One region of the Roseateles sp. P5_E4 genome, then DNA from elsewhere that is predicted to be linked to it. Evidence: predicted binding sites of a transcription regulator. Region 1 holds the regulator's gene; the other holds the start of a gene.
What was found. Region 1 encodes LexA, which represses DNA repair genes until DNA is damaged. Its sites were predicted from a motif close to ACTGTATNNNNATACAGT; they were not measured.
Positions count from the first base shown of each region.

Region 2: recA (recombinase RecA) is a predicted target of LexA. The motif match lies at 5,286-5,303, and genes of this name have one in related genera.

Region 1 is NZ_JBFUMS010000001.1:638,237-645,419, forward strand. Features, by position in the region: gene ACXJLH_RS02720 (MarR family winged helix-turn-helix transcriptional regulator) at 11-496, shown strand; gene ACXJLH_RS02725 (organic hydroperoxide resistance protein) at 528-962, shown strand; gene ACXJLH_RS02730 (esterase-like activity of phytase family protein) at 1,045-2,490, shown strand; gene ACXJLH_RS02735 (asparaginase) at 2,494-3,429, opposite strand; gene lexA (transcriptional repressor LexA) at 3,498-4,169, shown strand; gene ACXJLH_RS02745 (PEP-CTERM sorting domain-containing protein) at 4,299-4,811, opposite strand; gene ACXJLH_RS02750 (TetR/AcrR family transcriptional regulator) at 5,153-5,941, shown strand; gene ACXJLH_RS02755 (ABC transporter substrate-binding protein) at 6,122-7,072, shown strand; gene ACXJLH_RS02760 (ABC transporter ATP-binding protein) at 7,078-7,183, shown strand, end outside.
Region 2 is NZ_JBFUMS010000010.1:5,883-13,065, forward strand. Features, by position in the region: gene ACXJLH_RS19335 (TerC family protein) at 1-596, opposite strand, end outside; gene sucD (succinate--CoA ligase subunit alpha) at 726-1,619, opposite strand; gene sucC (ADP-forming succinate--CoA ligase subunit beta) at 1,641-2,801, opposite strand; gene ACXJLH_RS19350 (DUF2889 domain-containing protein) at 2,827-3,480, opposite strand; gene ACXJLH_RS19355 (regulatory protein RecX) at 3,658-4,188, opposite strand; gene recA (recombinase RecA) at 4,210-5,247, opposite strand; gene ACXJLH_RS19365 (response regulator) at 5,424-6,095, shown strand; gene ACXJLH_RS19370 (sensor histidine kinase) at 6,195-7,183, shown strand, end outside.

The sequences.
Region 1 (7,183 bases):
ATTAATGGCCATGGCACGCAGCAAGACCCCACCCCCCGACGCCGATCCCCGCGGCGAATGGCTGCAGCTGGACCGCCAGCTCTGCTTCGCGCTGTACAGCAGCTCGCTGGCCATGACCCGCATCTACAAGCCCCTGCTGGCGCCGCTGGGCCTGACCTATCCGCAATACCTCGTCATGCTGGTGTTGTGGGAGGTCGAAGGCCCCAGCGTCTCACAACTCGGCCAGCGCCTGTCGCTGGACTCGGGCACGCTGACGCCGCTGCTCAAGCGCCTGGAAGCCCTGGGCCACATCGAGCGCCGCCGCGCCAGCGACGACGAGCGCCGTGTCGACATCTTCCTGACGCCGCAGGGCCGCAAGCTGCGCGAGCAGGCACTGGACATCCCCGGCCACCTCGCCTGCGCCAGCGCCTGCGAGCTGGACGAAGTCATCGCGCTGACGCAGCGGCTCACGCAATTGCGCCAGCAACTCAACCGGGCCGCCGACACGGCTGCCTGATTTCTTCCCCCACCACCCCAAAGGAGCCACCATGGCCATCGAAAAAGCCCTCTACACCGCCACCGCCACTGCCACCGGTGGCCGCGCCGGCACCGCCAAGTCGTCCGACGGCGCCATCGACGTGACGCTGTCCACGCCCAAGGAACTCGGCGGCGCCGGCGGCCCGGGCACCAACCCCGAGCAGCTGTTCGCGGCCGGCTATTCCGCCTGCTTCATCGGCGCCATGAAGGCCGTCGCCGGCAAGCAGAAGATCAGCCTGCCTGCCGAGGTCTCGATCACCAGCGACGTCGCCATCGGCCCGCACGCCAACAAGCCCGGCGCCTTCGGCATCCAGGTCGACATGAAGATCTCCGTGCCCGGCATGGACCGTGCTGCCCTGGAAGCGCTGGTCAAGACCGCCCACGAGGTCTGCCCCTACTCGAACGCCACGCGCGGCAACGTCGACGTCTCGCTGACTGTCGTCTAACCGTCGTCTGAATGGCCGTCACGCCGGCGTCACGTGCGCCGGTCAGCATCGCGGGTTTTCCAATCACACCCGGAGACCCGCGATGCGCCTCTTCCTGACCACCGCCATCGCCAGCGCCCTGCTGGCCCTCGCCGCTCCATCCCGCGCGGCCGAACCGGTGCTGATCGGCATGGGCAACCTCAGCGGCTCGCTGAGCGACCTTTCCGGCCTGAACTACTCCCTCGAAAGCGGCCTCGCGGCCAACCTGCTCGGCGGCATGGGCTCGGGCCTGGCCTGGGCCGGCGGCAACACCTTCCTGGCGCTGCCGGACCGCGGTCCGAACGCCAATGACTGGGGCGCGCCGCAGCTCGACAACACGACGTCCTTCATCGCCCGCTTCCAGACGGTGCAGCTCAGCCTCACCGCCAACGCGGCCGGCTCCGCCCTGCCCTACGCGCTGACGCCGACGCTGCAGGCCACCACGCTGCTGTCCAGTTCCACAGCGTTGAACTACGGCCCCAAGGCCGCGACACTGAGCGGCATCGTCGACAGCAGCACAGTCCTCGCCGGCAGCAAGAACTACTTCTCGGGCCGCTCCGACAACTTTGCCGCCGGCCTGTCGACCAACCCGGCCAACGCCCGTCTCGACCCCGAAGGCATCCGCGTCTCCAACGACGGCAAGAGCGTCTTCATCTCCGACGAGTACGGCCCCTACGTCTACCAGTTCGACCGCGCGACGGGCGAGCGCATCCGCACCTTCAGCCTGCCGAGCAGCTTCGCCGTTGGCAACGTCAGCTCTTCCGGCGCCGCCGAGATCTCTGGCAACACGGCAGGCCGCGTCGCCAACAAGGGCATGGAGGGCCTGGCCATCTCGCCCGACGGAAAGACGCTGTTCGGCTTCGTGCAGAGCCCGCTGGCCCAGGACGGCGGCGACGGCGGCCGCTACAACCGCATCGTCAAGATCGACGTCGCCACAGGAGCCACCAGCCAGTTCGCTTTCGACAACCAGATCAACGGCAAGGCCTACAACAGCAGCGAGTTGCTGGCACTGAACGACCACGAACTCATCGTGCTGGAGCGCGACGGCAAGGGCATGGGCGACGGCTCCAAGGCGGCGGTGAAACAGCTCGTCAAGATCGACCTGACCGGTGCCGCCGAGGTCAGTGGCATCGCCGACCTGCGCACCCAACCCGGCACGGCAATAGTCGGCACGCGATTTCTCGATATCAAGGCCGCGCTCAACGCCGCCGGCATTTCCGACGCGCTGATACCGGCCAAGCTCGAAGGCATTGCCTTCGGCGAGGATGTCGTCGTCAACGGCAAAACGATGCACACGCTGTATCTCGCCAACGACAACGACTTCCTGGCCACGGCAATCCCGAACGGCGGCAGCGCGCCGGCAGCCTACGGCAACCAGTTCTACGTCTTCGCTTTCGAGGGCAATCTGACCAACCAGGCCATCGCAGCCGTGCCGGAACCCAGCCAATATGCCCTGCTGCTGGCCGGCCTGAGCCTGGTCGGTTTCGTCGCCCGGCGCCGCAGCCGCTGAGGCTCAGTCGCCCAGCAGGCTCAGGATCAGTTCGATCCTGGCCTTGACCGGGCTCAGCGCGCCGGCGCTGGGCAGCAGCCCGGGCAAGTCCATGACCGGGCCGGCGTCGCAGCGCGTGCTGCGCCAGACCTTGACGCCGCCGGCCCGGGCTTCGTGCAGCGCGGCATCCAGCATGGCGCTGAGCGTGCCGTTGCCCGTGCCAGCGGCGACCAGCCCGTCGATGCCTGCCGCGCAGAGCGCCCGCACGACAACGCCATCCGCACCGGCATGGTTAATGACGATCTCGACCCTCGGCCAGCGTGCGGCCGGCCGGGCGATGCGCGCCAGCCCCAGGCCATCGCCCACGGGCCAGCGGCCAAGCTGGCGCACGACGCCCTCCTCCACCCGCGCCACCAGCGCCCCGTCGACCGACTCGAAGGCGTCAACGCGATAGCTGTGTGTCTTGCGCACCTGGGTCGCATCGTGCACACGGCCTGCGAATGCGACGACGACGCCCGCCGCATCGGGCGTCGCTGCCACCTGCACCGCATCGAAAAGGTTTTGCGGCCCGTCGGGCGCCAGCGCCGTCGCCGGCCGCATCGCGGCCGTCAGAACGACGGGCTTGACAGGTGCCAGCACGCGCTGCAGGAAGTAGGCGGTCTCCTCGAGCGTGTCCGTGCCATGGGTGATGACGATGCCAGCGACTTCAGGCCGGTCGAGGTGCTGCTGTACGGCGACTGCGAGCCGCTGCCAGGTCGCGAAATCCATGTCCTTGCTGTCGAGCTGGGCAACCTGCTGCGCCTCGAGCTTCTGGCCCGACAGCGCGGGCACTGCCGCCAGCAAATCCTCAACGCTCAATTGCGCCGCCGTGTAGCCCACACCGTCGCTGGCGGTTTTGGCAGTGCCGGCAATCGTGCCGCCGGTGCCCAGAATGACGATCAGACGGTCAAAGGTTTGCAATTTCTTGGATTCCTGGATGAAAATACAGGTGCTGGACAAATTTCCAGCCCTGACGAAAAGGCCGCCCCGTGCAAGACCGACCCAAGCTTACCGCCCGACAGCAGCAGATCTTCGACCTGGTCCGCAACGCGATCGAAAGCACCGGCTCGCCACCCACCCGCGCCGAGATTGCCGCCGAGCTGGGTTTCAAATCCGCCAACGCGGCCGAGGAGCATCTGCAGGCCCTGGCTCGCAAGGGCATGCTGGAACTCGTCGGCGGCACCTCGCGCGGCATTCGCCTCAAGTCCGATGCGCTGAGCGCCGTCAACCGCGCCCGCCAATTCAACCTTCCGATTCCTCACTTCGCCCAGCTGACCCTGCCCCTGATCGGCCGCGTCGCCGCCGGCGCGCCCATCCTCGCGCAGGAGCATGTCGAGCAGACCTATACGGTCGAGCCCGGCCTGTTCGCCAGGAAGCCCGACTACCTGCTCAAGGTCAAGGGCATGAGCATGAAGGACATCGGCATCCTCGATGGCGACCTGCTGGCTGTGCAGTCGGCCAAGGAGGCGCGCAATGGCCAGATCGTCGTGGCTCGGGTCGGCGACGAGGTCACGGTCAAGCGCTTCAAGCGTGGGCCAGACGGCATCGAGCTGTTGCCCGAGAACGCCGACTTTGAACCCATTCGCATCAACGAACACAGCGACAGTTTCAGCATTGAAGGCCTGGCCGTGGGGCTGATTCGAGGCCAAGGGTTCAATTGACTCAACGCCCACGGTGAAATTAGTCCACCAGGGTTGGCCCACGCAGCCGACGCCTGAAGCAACCGAAGGGCGCAGCCGACACGTAAAAAAGCCCCGCGACGCGGGGCTTCTTTATGCAGCTTCTGAAGCTCAGGCCGACTTGCGGCGACGCGCCATGCCAAAGCCAATCAGCGCAGCGCCAACCAGCGCGATCGAAGCCGGCTCGGGCACGTTGCCAGCAGCGTCGATGCGGAACGCGTAGTTGACGTATTGGTCCGTGCAAGCCGCGTTGATGTTGCTGTAGCGGTTGCCGCAGGAGTTGTCGAGGATGTAGGCCGAGCGCACGCCGGGGGTGTAGAGCGCGCCATTGCTGAAATCTTCCGCCAGCGCGCCCATGCCAATGCCGTAGCCGTCGTACCAGGCCATATGGTTGATGCTGTTGACGTTGGCGCTGACATTCGAGATTTCGTAGTCGCTGGCGACACCGCCAAACAGCAGGGCAGCCGCGGCTTGCGCGCTATAGGCCGTCTGGGTGGCCTGGCTCCACTTCAGGCCGTCGCCCACGTGCCAGGAGCCGACGAAGGTCGGGGCGGCAATGGCGGACGATGCTGCGAATGCGGCAACGGCGCCGATCACGGTCTTGAGCAGGGAGGTCTTGTTCATTTTGAGCAACGCGGAGTGGTTTGCGAGGTACGACAGTTAACGCAAGCCGCATGCCAAACACTCAAGCTGTTGATTCATAAAGAACTTTTCAGATCATGCATCCAATCAAGCGTCCCAATGTAAAGATCTCCGACAAACTAGGGGTATGGCCTTGAAATTCTTAAAAGATCGAATCGTATGCGTCTGTCAGTGAGCACGGGATGCGCCCGCATGGCGTCGACCCAGCCCACGGCCGAGGATCGAGGTACTCCCCGCGGAAGTGCAGGCATCATTCGTCTTGTACGATCGTTCAGTTTCGCGACTAACAATAGGGTTGGCTCTGGCGACCCAAAGTTCGATTCATGCCCCCAAAAAAGACGCCCAAGCTCACATCGGACCAAACCGCAACGCCCAGCTTGCCGATAAGGCGCATTGCAACTGGCCGAAGCAGCCAACGCGAGGCTCAGCCGGACCGTCGAACCAACATCCTGCTCGCTGCCGAAAAACTCTTCGCCACGCGTGGCTTCCATGCTGTGTCGATTCGCGACATCGCCGCCGAGGCTGGCGTGCCTCTGGCGCTGGTTGGCTACTACTACGGCGCCAAGCACGAGCTCTATCACTCGATCTTCCAGTCATGGAGCTCGGCTATCAAGGGGCGCGTCGAAGCGCTGCATGTGGCCGTCGCAGAGCCCGACATCGAGCTCAGGCTAGCGCGCATCCTCGACTCCTTCGTCAGCCCGCTCATTGCGCTGCACCAACATCCGGAAGGGCAGTACTACGCCCAGATGGCAGCTCGCGACCTGGCCGCCCCCACGCCAGAGGCTGAACGCGCCAACCTCGAGTTCTTCGATCCGCTGGCCCACGCCTTCATCGACGCGCTCATGACAACGGCACCAGGAGTCAGGCGAGGCCAGGTCGCGTGGTGTTACCAATTCATGCTGGGCGCCCTGCTTCACTTCCTCGCGGACAAGCGGGTGGAGCGCCTCTCGCTGGGTGAGAACCGCCCAGCGGATCCGGCAGCGAAGGACACGCTTCTGGCCTTCTTGACCTCGGGCTTCAAGGCTGTAACAGGTGCGCCGAACGGCCAGCCCGAAGGCAGCGGCAAGGCCGCGGGAAAACGACCAATCGGCTCCTCAAAAAGGCCCGGTTAGGCGCGAGTGCTCACGGCTCTCCCCGGGAGCAACGAATACGTCTTGGTAGCCAGCGTTTTCCCTAGTTTGTACAAGTGTTCAATGTATTGCACACTTGTTCAACGATAGGTGCTCGGATTCGCTCGCGGATCTTGCGGCTCGACCTACAACACCGCTTTCTAAAAGCTGGAGACAAACGCAATGGACTCGATCCTCAACCGGCGCACCTTCGTGGCTGCAGCTGTTGGCACCGCTCTCTCCGCAGCGCGCGCTGCTGAACAACCCACCAAGGTCGCGTACGGCTACTCGGCCGTCACAGACTTTGCAACCGTCTTCGTTGCTGCTGAACAGGGCATGTTCGCCAAGCACGGCATCGACATCGAACTGCGCTTCATCCCGCTGAATCCGACCATCCTGCCGGCGATCCAGTCGGGCTCGCTGCAGATCGGCGGCCCCACCCCTACGACCTATCTGCAGGCCGTGGCCGGCGGGCTGGACCAAGTCGTGGTTGGGGGCGGCGGCGCATTGTCCAAATCCTTCACGGAAGTCGGCCTGGTCACCAAGCCCGGCGCGGGCATCGCCAGTGCGGCAGATTGCGCCGGCAAGAAGATCGCCGTTCCCGGTCTGGGTGCTCTGCTGCACGTCGCATTCCGTCAGTGGCTCAAGATGAGCAACGTCGACCAGAGCAAGGTGACTTTCATCGAGGCGCCGTTCCCACAGCATGCCGACATGCTGCGCGCCGGCACGATCGACGCGGTGGTCACGGCCGGTCCGTTCATGGCCCGCATCCTCGGCAGCGGCGAGGGCAAGGTTGCCGCCTACTTCTCCACCTTTCTGCCTGACGGTCCTCCGACGGTCGTGCACGTCGCCACGCGCGAGTGGGCGCAAAAGAATCCTATGGCGGTGAAGGGTTTCCGCGACGCGCTCGTCGAAGCCGCCCAGTTCATGTCCAAGCCCGCAAACGACGGCGCAGTGCGCGCAGCTCTCGCCAAGCACCTGAAGCTGCCGGAACCGGTCGTCAAGTCGATGCAGATCTCGCCTCCGGCGCCGATCGTGACGCCCAAGCAGCTGCAGTACTGGGGCACGCTGATGCGTGAGCAGGGCTATCTGAAGAGCGAGCCCGACTACGCCAGCCTGATCGCCAAGGCCTGACGATCATGGGTGCTCAGCCAGCTCTTGATATTCGAACCGGAGGCGCCGTTGCGCCGCGCGAAGACATCCTTGAGTTTGTCAACGTCGCCATCAACCTCGGCGGTCGCGAAA
Region 2 (7,183 bases), on a different contig from region 1:
TGCGCCTCGAACCACTCGTGCACGGCCGCATCGGTCGTCGCCATCTCGCCGGCGACGAAGCCCAGCAGGGCGGCCCCCAGCGTGATGATGACCGGGAAGCGCTCCATCAGCTTCAACAGCAGCGTGCTGCCGAAGATGATGAGTGGGATGGACAGGCCCAGGCCGATGATGAGCAGCATCAGGCGGGCGCCCTCGGGCGCGCTGTTGGCGGCGGCCGCGACGGCGATGACGTTGTCCAGGCTCATGACGAGGTCGGCGATCAGGATGGTGCGCACGGCCGTCCACAGGTTGCCGCTGGCGTGCACGTCGGCGTCGTCTTCGCTGTCGGCCAGCAGCTGGATGCCGATCCACAGCAGCAGCACGGCGCCGATCAGCTTCAGCCAGGGCAGCTGCAGCAGCTGCACGGCGAACAGCGTCAGCACGACACGCAGCAGGATGGCAGCGCCGCTGCCGAAGACGATGGCCTTCTTCTGCTGGCCGGGCGGCAGATTGCGCGAGGCCAGCGCAATGACGACGGCGTTGTCGCCGGACAGCAGGATATTGACCCAGATGATCTTCAGCAGCGCGATGAAGAAGGCAGCGTTCAGCAGGTCCATGGCAGGCTCGGTGTTGGTCGCCCGAGTGTCGGTCCGCCCGGGCGGGCTGCGTCTGCGTGCAACTACGCAGGCAGCAAAGGAAAAGGGCCGTTCAGCGAACGGCCCTCGAATTGCTCACGAGGAGCAGGCTCAGAGCAGGGCCTTGAGCAGCTTGGCCATTTCCGACGGGTTGCGCGTGACTGTGAAGCCGCACTCTTCCATGATGGCGAGCTTGGCATCGGCCGTGTCGGCGCCGCCGGAGATCAGCGCGCCGGCGTGGCCCATGCGCTTGCCGGGGGGCGCCGTGACGCCGGCGATGAAGCCGACGATGGGCTTCTTCATGTTGGCCTTGCACCAGCGCGCGGCTTCCGCCTCGTCCGGGCCGCCGATCTCGCCGATCATGATGACGGCGTCGGTGTCCGGGTCGTCGTTGAAGGCCTTCATCACGTCGATGTGCTTCAGGCCGTTGATCGGGTCGCCGCCGATGCCGACGGCCGACGACTGGCCCAGGCCGATCTCGGTCAGCTGCGCCACGGCTTCATAGGTCAGCGTGCCGGAGCGCGACACGACGCCGATGCGGCCCTTGCGGTGGATGTGGCCCGGCATGATGCCGATCTTGATTTCTTCCGGCGTGATCAGGCCGGGGCAGTTGGGGCCCAGCAGCAGCGTGCGCTTGCCGCCAGCGGCTTCCTTGGCCTTCATCTTGTTGCGCACTTCCAGCATGTCCCGGACCGGGATGCCTTCGGTGATGCAGATCGCCAGGTCCAGGTCGGCTTCGACGGCTTCCCAGATCGCGGCGGCGGCACCGGCGGGCGGCACGTAGATCACCGACACGGTCGCGCCGGTCTGCGAGGCGGCTTCCTTGACGGTCGCGTAGATGGGGATCTCGCTGAACTTCTCGCCAGCCTTCTTCGGATTCACGCCCGCGACGAAGGCGTTCTTGCCGTTGGCATAGGCCTGGCAGCCCAGGGTATGGAACTGGCCGGTCTTGCCGGTGATGCCCTGGGTGATGACCTTGGTGTCTTTGTTGATGTAGATGGACATGTCTGATTCCTCTGGGCGGGCTTAGGCGACTGCGGCGACGATTTTGGTGGCCGCTTCGGCCATCGTGTCGGCCGCGATGATGGGCAGGCCGGATTCGGCCAGCATCTTCTTGCCCAGTTCTTCGTTGGTGCCCTTCATGCGCACGACCAGCGGCACGGACAGGTTCACGGCCTTGCAGGCGGTGATGACGCCTTCGGCGATGGTGTCGCACTTCATGATGCCGCCGAAGATGTTGACCAGGATGCCCTTCACGCTCTTGTTTTTGAGCATGATCTTGAAGGCCTCGGTGACCTTCTCGGCCGTGGCGCCGCCGCCGACGTCCAGGAAGTTGGCCGGCTCGCCGCCAAACAGCTTGATGGTGTCCATGGTGGCCATGGCCAGGCCGGCGCCGTTCACCAGGCAGCCGATGTTGCCGTCCAGGCTGATGTAGGCCAGGTCGAACTTGCTGGCTTCAACTTCAGCGGGATCTTCTTCGTCCAGGTCGCGGTAGGCCACGATCTCGGGGTGGCGGAACAGCGCGTTGGCGTCGAAGTTGAACTTGGCGTCCAGGGCCATCAGGTTGCCCTTGCTGTCGCAATTCAGCGGGTTGATTTCAACCAGCGACGCGTCCGTGTCCATGTAGCACTTGTAGAGCTTGGCAAAGATGTCGACGGCCTGGTCGATGGAGGCGCCAGTCAGGCCGATGGCCGCGGCGATCTTGCGCGATTGCGCTTCGCTCAGGCCCGTCAGCGGGTCGATCATCTCGGTGATGATCTTCTCGGGCGTGGAGTGGGCCACTTCCTCGATGTCCATGCCGCCTTCGCTCGACGCGATGAAGGCGACCTTCTGCGTGCCGCGGTCGGTGACCAGCGAGACGTAGAGCTCCTTCTTGATGTCAGCGCCATCTTCGATGTACAGGCGACGGACCTTCTGGCCTTCAGGGCCGGTCTGGTGCGTGATCAGCTGCATGCCGAGGATCTTCTCGGCCAGCGCCTTGACGTCGTCCTGTGTCTTGGCGACCTTGACGCCGCCACCCTTGCCGCGGCCGCCGGCGTGGATCTGGGCCTTGACCACCCAGACCGGGCCACCCAGCTTCTGGGCGGCCTCGACGGCTTCCTGCACGGTGAAGGCCGGGATGCCGCGCGGCACCGGCACGCCGAACTGGCGCAGGATCTCTTTGCCCTGGTATTCGTGGATTTTCATGGCTGGGTCTCTCGGGTCGGGGAAGTCAGGATTCGGAAGTGGCCGGCTGGGCAGCGGTTTGTTGATGCCAGCGGGGATAGAACTTGGCGACGGTCACGCTGTCGCGGCGCAGGGCGTGGCAGCGGTCGAGCTGGAAGGGCGGGTTGCCGGCGGCATCGCCTTCGCGAGACGGCGACGGGCCGCCCCTAGGCGTCTCAGCCCCCTCGGGGGGCAGCGCCGAAGGCGCGTGGGGGCTCTCACGTGTGTCGATGACGGAGCCAGCCATGGCCTGGATGACGGCCGTCGGCAAGATCTGGCACAGCTCGGTGACGTGGGTGCAGCCGCGCGTGCCGCCGAGGCGTTCACCGACGGCCTGCCGGAAGCCCTTCATCAGGTTCAGGCCGATGAGGCGGGCATAGGCATTGCCATGGTGGTCGCAGGCGCCCGGATACGGCATCCACAGCGTCTCGGAACGGGCTGCGGTGATGGTGAGCGTCGCGTCCACGGTCAGATGCAGGTGCATCTCGTGGATAGGCTGGCCGGCCTTGCGCGGCACGCCCGCCAGTGGCACGTCATGTGTCTTGGTGTCTGTCAGGCTGGCTTCGACGTCGAACAAGCCGTCATCACGCGCGAACACCTGCACATCGAGGGCGCGGCGATGCAGCGGGCGGCGCGGGACGGACGGGTGGGCGACAGGCATGAAACGGGGGAATGGCGAATCACCCCGGCCGATGCCGGGACGGGGTCGGCCCGGTTTTTGCACCGCTCTGCCAGAGGGGCAAAGGGGCTTGTAACCGGGTGAACCCTCGTTTTTGGGGCAGGCGGCAATGTAGCACGGAGGGTGAAAACTCCCCCTGCGCGCTCGGTCAAGCGGCCCTTAGGCCCTCAGCAAGCGGCGCACCACTTCGGGGGCAAAACCGCGTGCCAGCAGGAAACGGGTCTGGCGCGCCTGCTCGGCCGCCTCGCGCGAAGGCTCCTCGCCGAAGCGCCTGCGCCAGACTTCACGGGCGCGTTCCATCTCCGTTTCGCGCAGGGCTGCCTGCTGTTCGGCACCCAGCTTGAGCCCGTGCTGGGCCAACTCCTGCTGGATGCGCTGGGCGCCAAAGCGGTTGGCGCGCAGATGCAGGCGGGACTCGACGAAACGGGTTTCGTCCAGGTAACCGGTGGCCGCGAGGGCGTCGAGCAAGGCATCGACCGCGACCGCAACGTCCTCAGCGCCATCTTCCTCTTCGACAGCCGCCGACGGTTCGCCCTCGCCGGCGGCCTGCGCCGCGGCCAGGCGCGCACGCTGCCGCCGTTGCTGCTCGATCCGCAACAGCTTGCGCCGCAACTCGGCACGGCTGTGCTCGCGCTGGGCCAGCAGGCCGATGGCGCGGGCTTTCAACGACAGCGGCGCCCGGGTCGCCATGGGGGAGGCCCGCCCAGCGGCTTACTCCTCGGCCGCCGTGGTCAGCGGAGCGACCCCCAGGGATTCACGGATCTTGTTCTCGATCTCGCGGGCCACGTCGACGTTCTCGCGCAGGAACTCGCGAGCGTTGTCCTTGCCCTGGCCGATCTTCTCGCCCTGGTAGGCGTACCAGGAGCCGGACTTCTCGACGACCTTGGCGACCACGCCCATGTCGACGATCTCGCCCTCGCGGCTGATGCCCTCGCCATAGAGGATGTCGAACTCGGCAGTCTTGAACGGGGGGCTGACCTTGTTCTTGACGACCTTGACCTTGGTCTCGGAGCCGATGACTTCCTCGCCCTTCTTGATCGAGCCGATGCGGCGGATGTCCAGGCGCACGGAGGCGTAGAACTTCAGCGCATTGCCGCCGGTGGTCGTCTCGGGCGAGCCGAACATGACGCCGATCTTCATGCGGATCTGGTTGATGAAGATGACCATGCAGTTGGTCTTCTTGATCGTGGCGGTCAGCTTGCGCAGGGCCTGGCTCATCAGGCGGGCCTGCAGGCCGGGGAGGCTGTCGCCCATCTCGCCTTCGAGTTCGGCCTTGGGGGTGAGTGCTGCGACCGAGTCGATGACGATCAGGTCCACCGAACCGGAGCGCACCAGCGCATCGACGATCTCGAGGGCCTGCTCGCCGGTGTCGGGCTGGCTGATCAGCAGTTCCTGCAGGTTGACGCCGAGCTTCTGGGCGTACTGGATGTCCAGTGCGTGCTCGGCGTCGATGAAGGCGCAAGTGCCGGCGAGCTTTTGCATCTCGGCGATGACCTGCAGCGTCAGCGTCGTCTTGCCGGAGGACTCAGGGCCGTAGATCTCGACGACGCGGCCGCGTGGCAGGCCGCCGACGCCCAGTGCGATGTCCAGGCCCAGGGAGCCGGTGGAGACGACCTGGATGTCTTCGATGACCTCGCCTTCACCGAGCCGCATGATGGAGCCCTTGCCGAACTGCTTTTCGATCTGGGCGAGGGCGGCCTGCAGGGCCTTGGCTTTTTCGGTGTTCAGGGCTTTGACGGGGGCGTCCATGCGAATCTCCGTGGGGAATGGGCTGAATTATGGGGCAAGCTGTGGGTTTGTACAGTGGTTTGTCCCCCGATCCGCGGCAGCTAGCGGATCAGGATTGAGGAGCATCCTAGGTGTGGGGTGGCTCATGGCATGAGCCAGCGTGCCACCGCCTAACATCGGCGGCGGAGACAAAACCTATGCGCATCCTGATTGCCGAAGACGACCAAGTGCTGGCCGATGGCTTGCTGCGGGCCTTGCGGGCCTCTGGCTACGCTGTCGACCGGGTCAGTTCTGGCACCGAGGCCGACTCGGCGTTGGCGACGCATGAGTTCGACCTGGTCATCCTCGACCTGGGTTTGCCGCGCCTGCATGGGCTGGAAGTGCTGCGCAAGCTGCGCGCACGGGGCTCGACGATGCCGGTGCTGATCCTGACGGCGGCCGACAGCGTCGAGCAGCGCGTCAAGGGGCTGGACCTGGGCGCCGACGACTACATGGCCAAGCCTTTCTCGCTGCAGGAGCTGGAAGCGCGTGTGCGCGCCCTGACCCGGCGCGGCCTGGGCACCGCCAGCAGCCTCATCAAGCATGGGCCGCTGACCTTTGATGCCACTGGCCGCGTGGCCTATATCAACGAGCAGATGCTGGAGCTGTCGGCACGCGAGCTGTCGCTGCTGGAGGTGCTGTTGCAGCGCGCCGGGCGGCTGGTCAGCAAGGACCAGCTCGTCGAGCGCCTGTGCGAGTGGGGCGAGGAGGTTTCGAACAACGCCATTGAGGTCTACATCCACCGCCTGCGCAAGAAGATCGAGCAGGGGCCGATTCGCATCGCGACGGTGCGCGGCCTCGGCTACTGCTTAGAGAAGATCAACTCCTAAATGCCCAACAAGGACGGCGCCAGCCCCGAACAGGGCACGCTGGTTCGGGCGGGCGCCCCTGCTGCGCAGGGTTCGCTGTTCGGCGAGATCCTCGACTGGATGCTCGCGCCGCTGCTGCTGATCTGGCCGATCAGCGTCGCGCTGACCTGGCTGGTGGCGCAGGGCATTGCCAGCCGGCCCTACGACCGCGAGCTGGGCGAGATGGCGCGCAGCCTCGGGCTGCAGGTGGCGGCCGAGGCGGCGCCTGTCAAGGGCAAGGACCGTTATGCGCTGGCGCCCGAGGCCGCGGCGTTGTTGCGGGCGGACGCGTCGGACACGGTCTTCTACCAGGTGCTGGGCCTGCGTGGCGAACTGCTCAGTGGCGATGCGACGTTGGCGGTGCCGACCGAGGATGCCCCCGTCGTGCCCTGGGAGCTGCATTTCCGCGACGACGAGGTCGGCACCGACGCCGTGCGCGTGGCCTATCTCTGGGTGGCGCCCGAGGGGCAGGCCGGGTCGGCCAAGACCATGCTGGTGCAGGTCGCCGAGACGCTGGGCAAGCGCGCCCGGCTGACCAACGAGATCATCAAAGGCGTCATCCTGCCGCAGTTCGTCATCCTGCCGCTGGCGGTGCTGCTGGTCTGGCTGGCGCTGGCGCGTGGCATCTCGCCGCTGAATGAATTGCAGCGGCGCATCCGTTCGCGCGAGAGTTCAGACCTGTCGCCCATTGACGAGCAGCGCGTGCCCGATGAGGTCGCGCCGCTGGTGCAGGCCATCAACGACCTGCTCGCGCGGCTGGACTCATCGATGAGCCGGCAGAAGCACTTCCTGGCCGACGCTGCCCATCAGCTCAAGACGCCGCTGGCTGGCCTGCGTACCCAGGCCGAGTTCATGCAGCGCGAGATCGATGCTGGCCGCTCCAACCCCGATGAATTGAAACGTTCGCTGGCCCAGATTGCCCGCGCCAGCGAGCGAGCGGCCCACATGGTCAACCAGCTGCTGTCCATGGCCCGCGCTGAAGACGCCGAACAGGCCATGCGGCGTGAACCCGTCAGCCTGGCCGAGATCGCCATCGACACGGTGCGCGATTTCGTGCCGCGCGCGCTGGA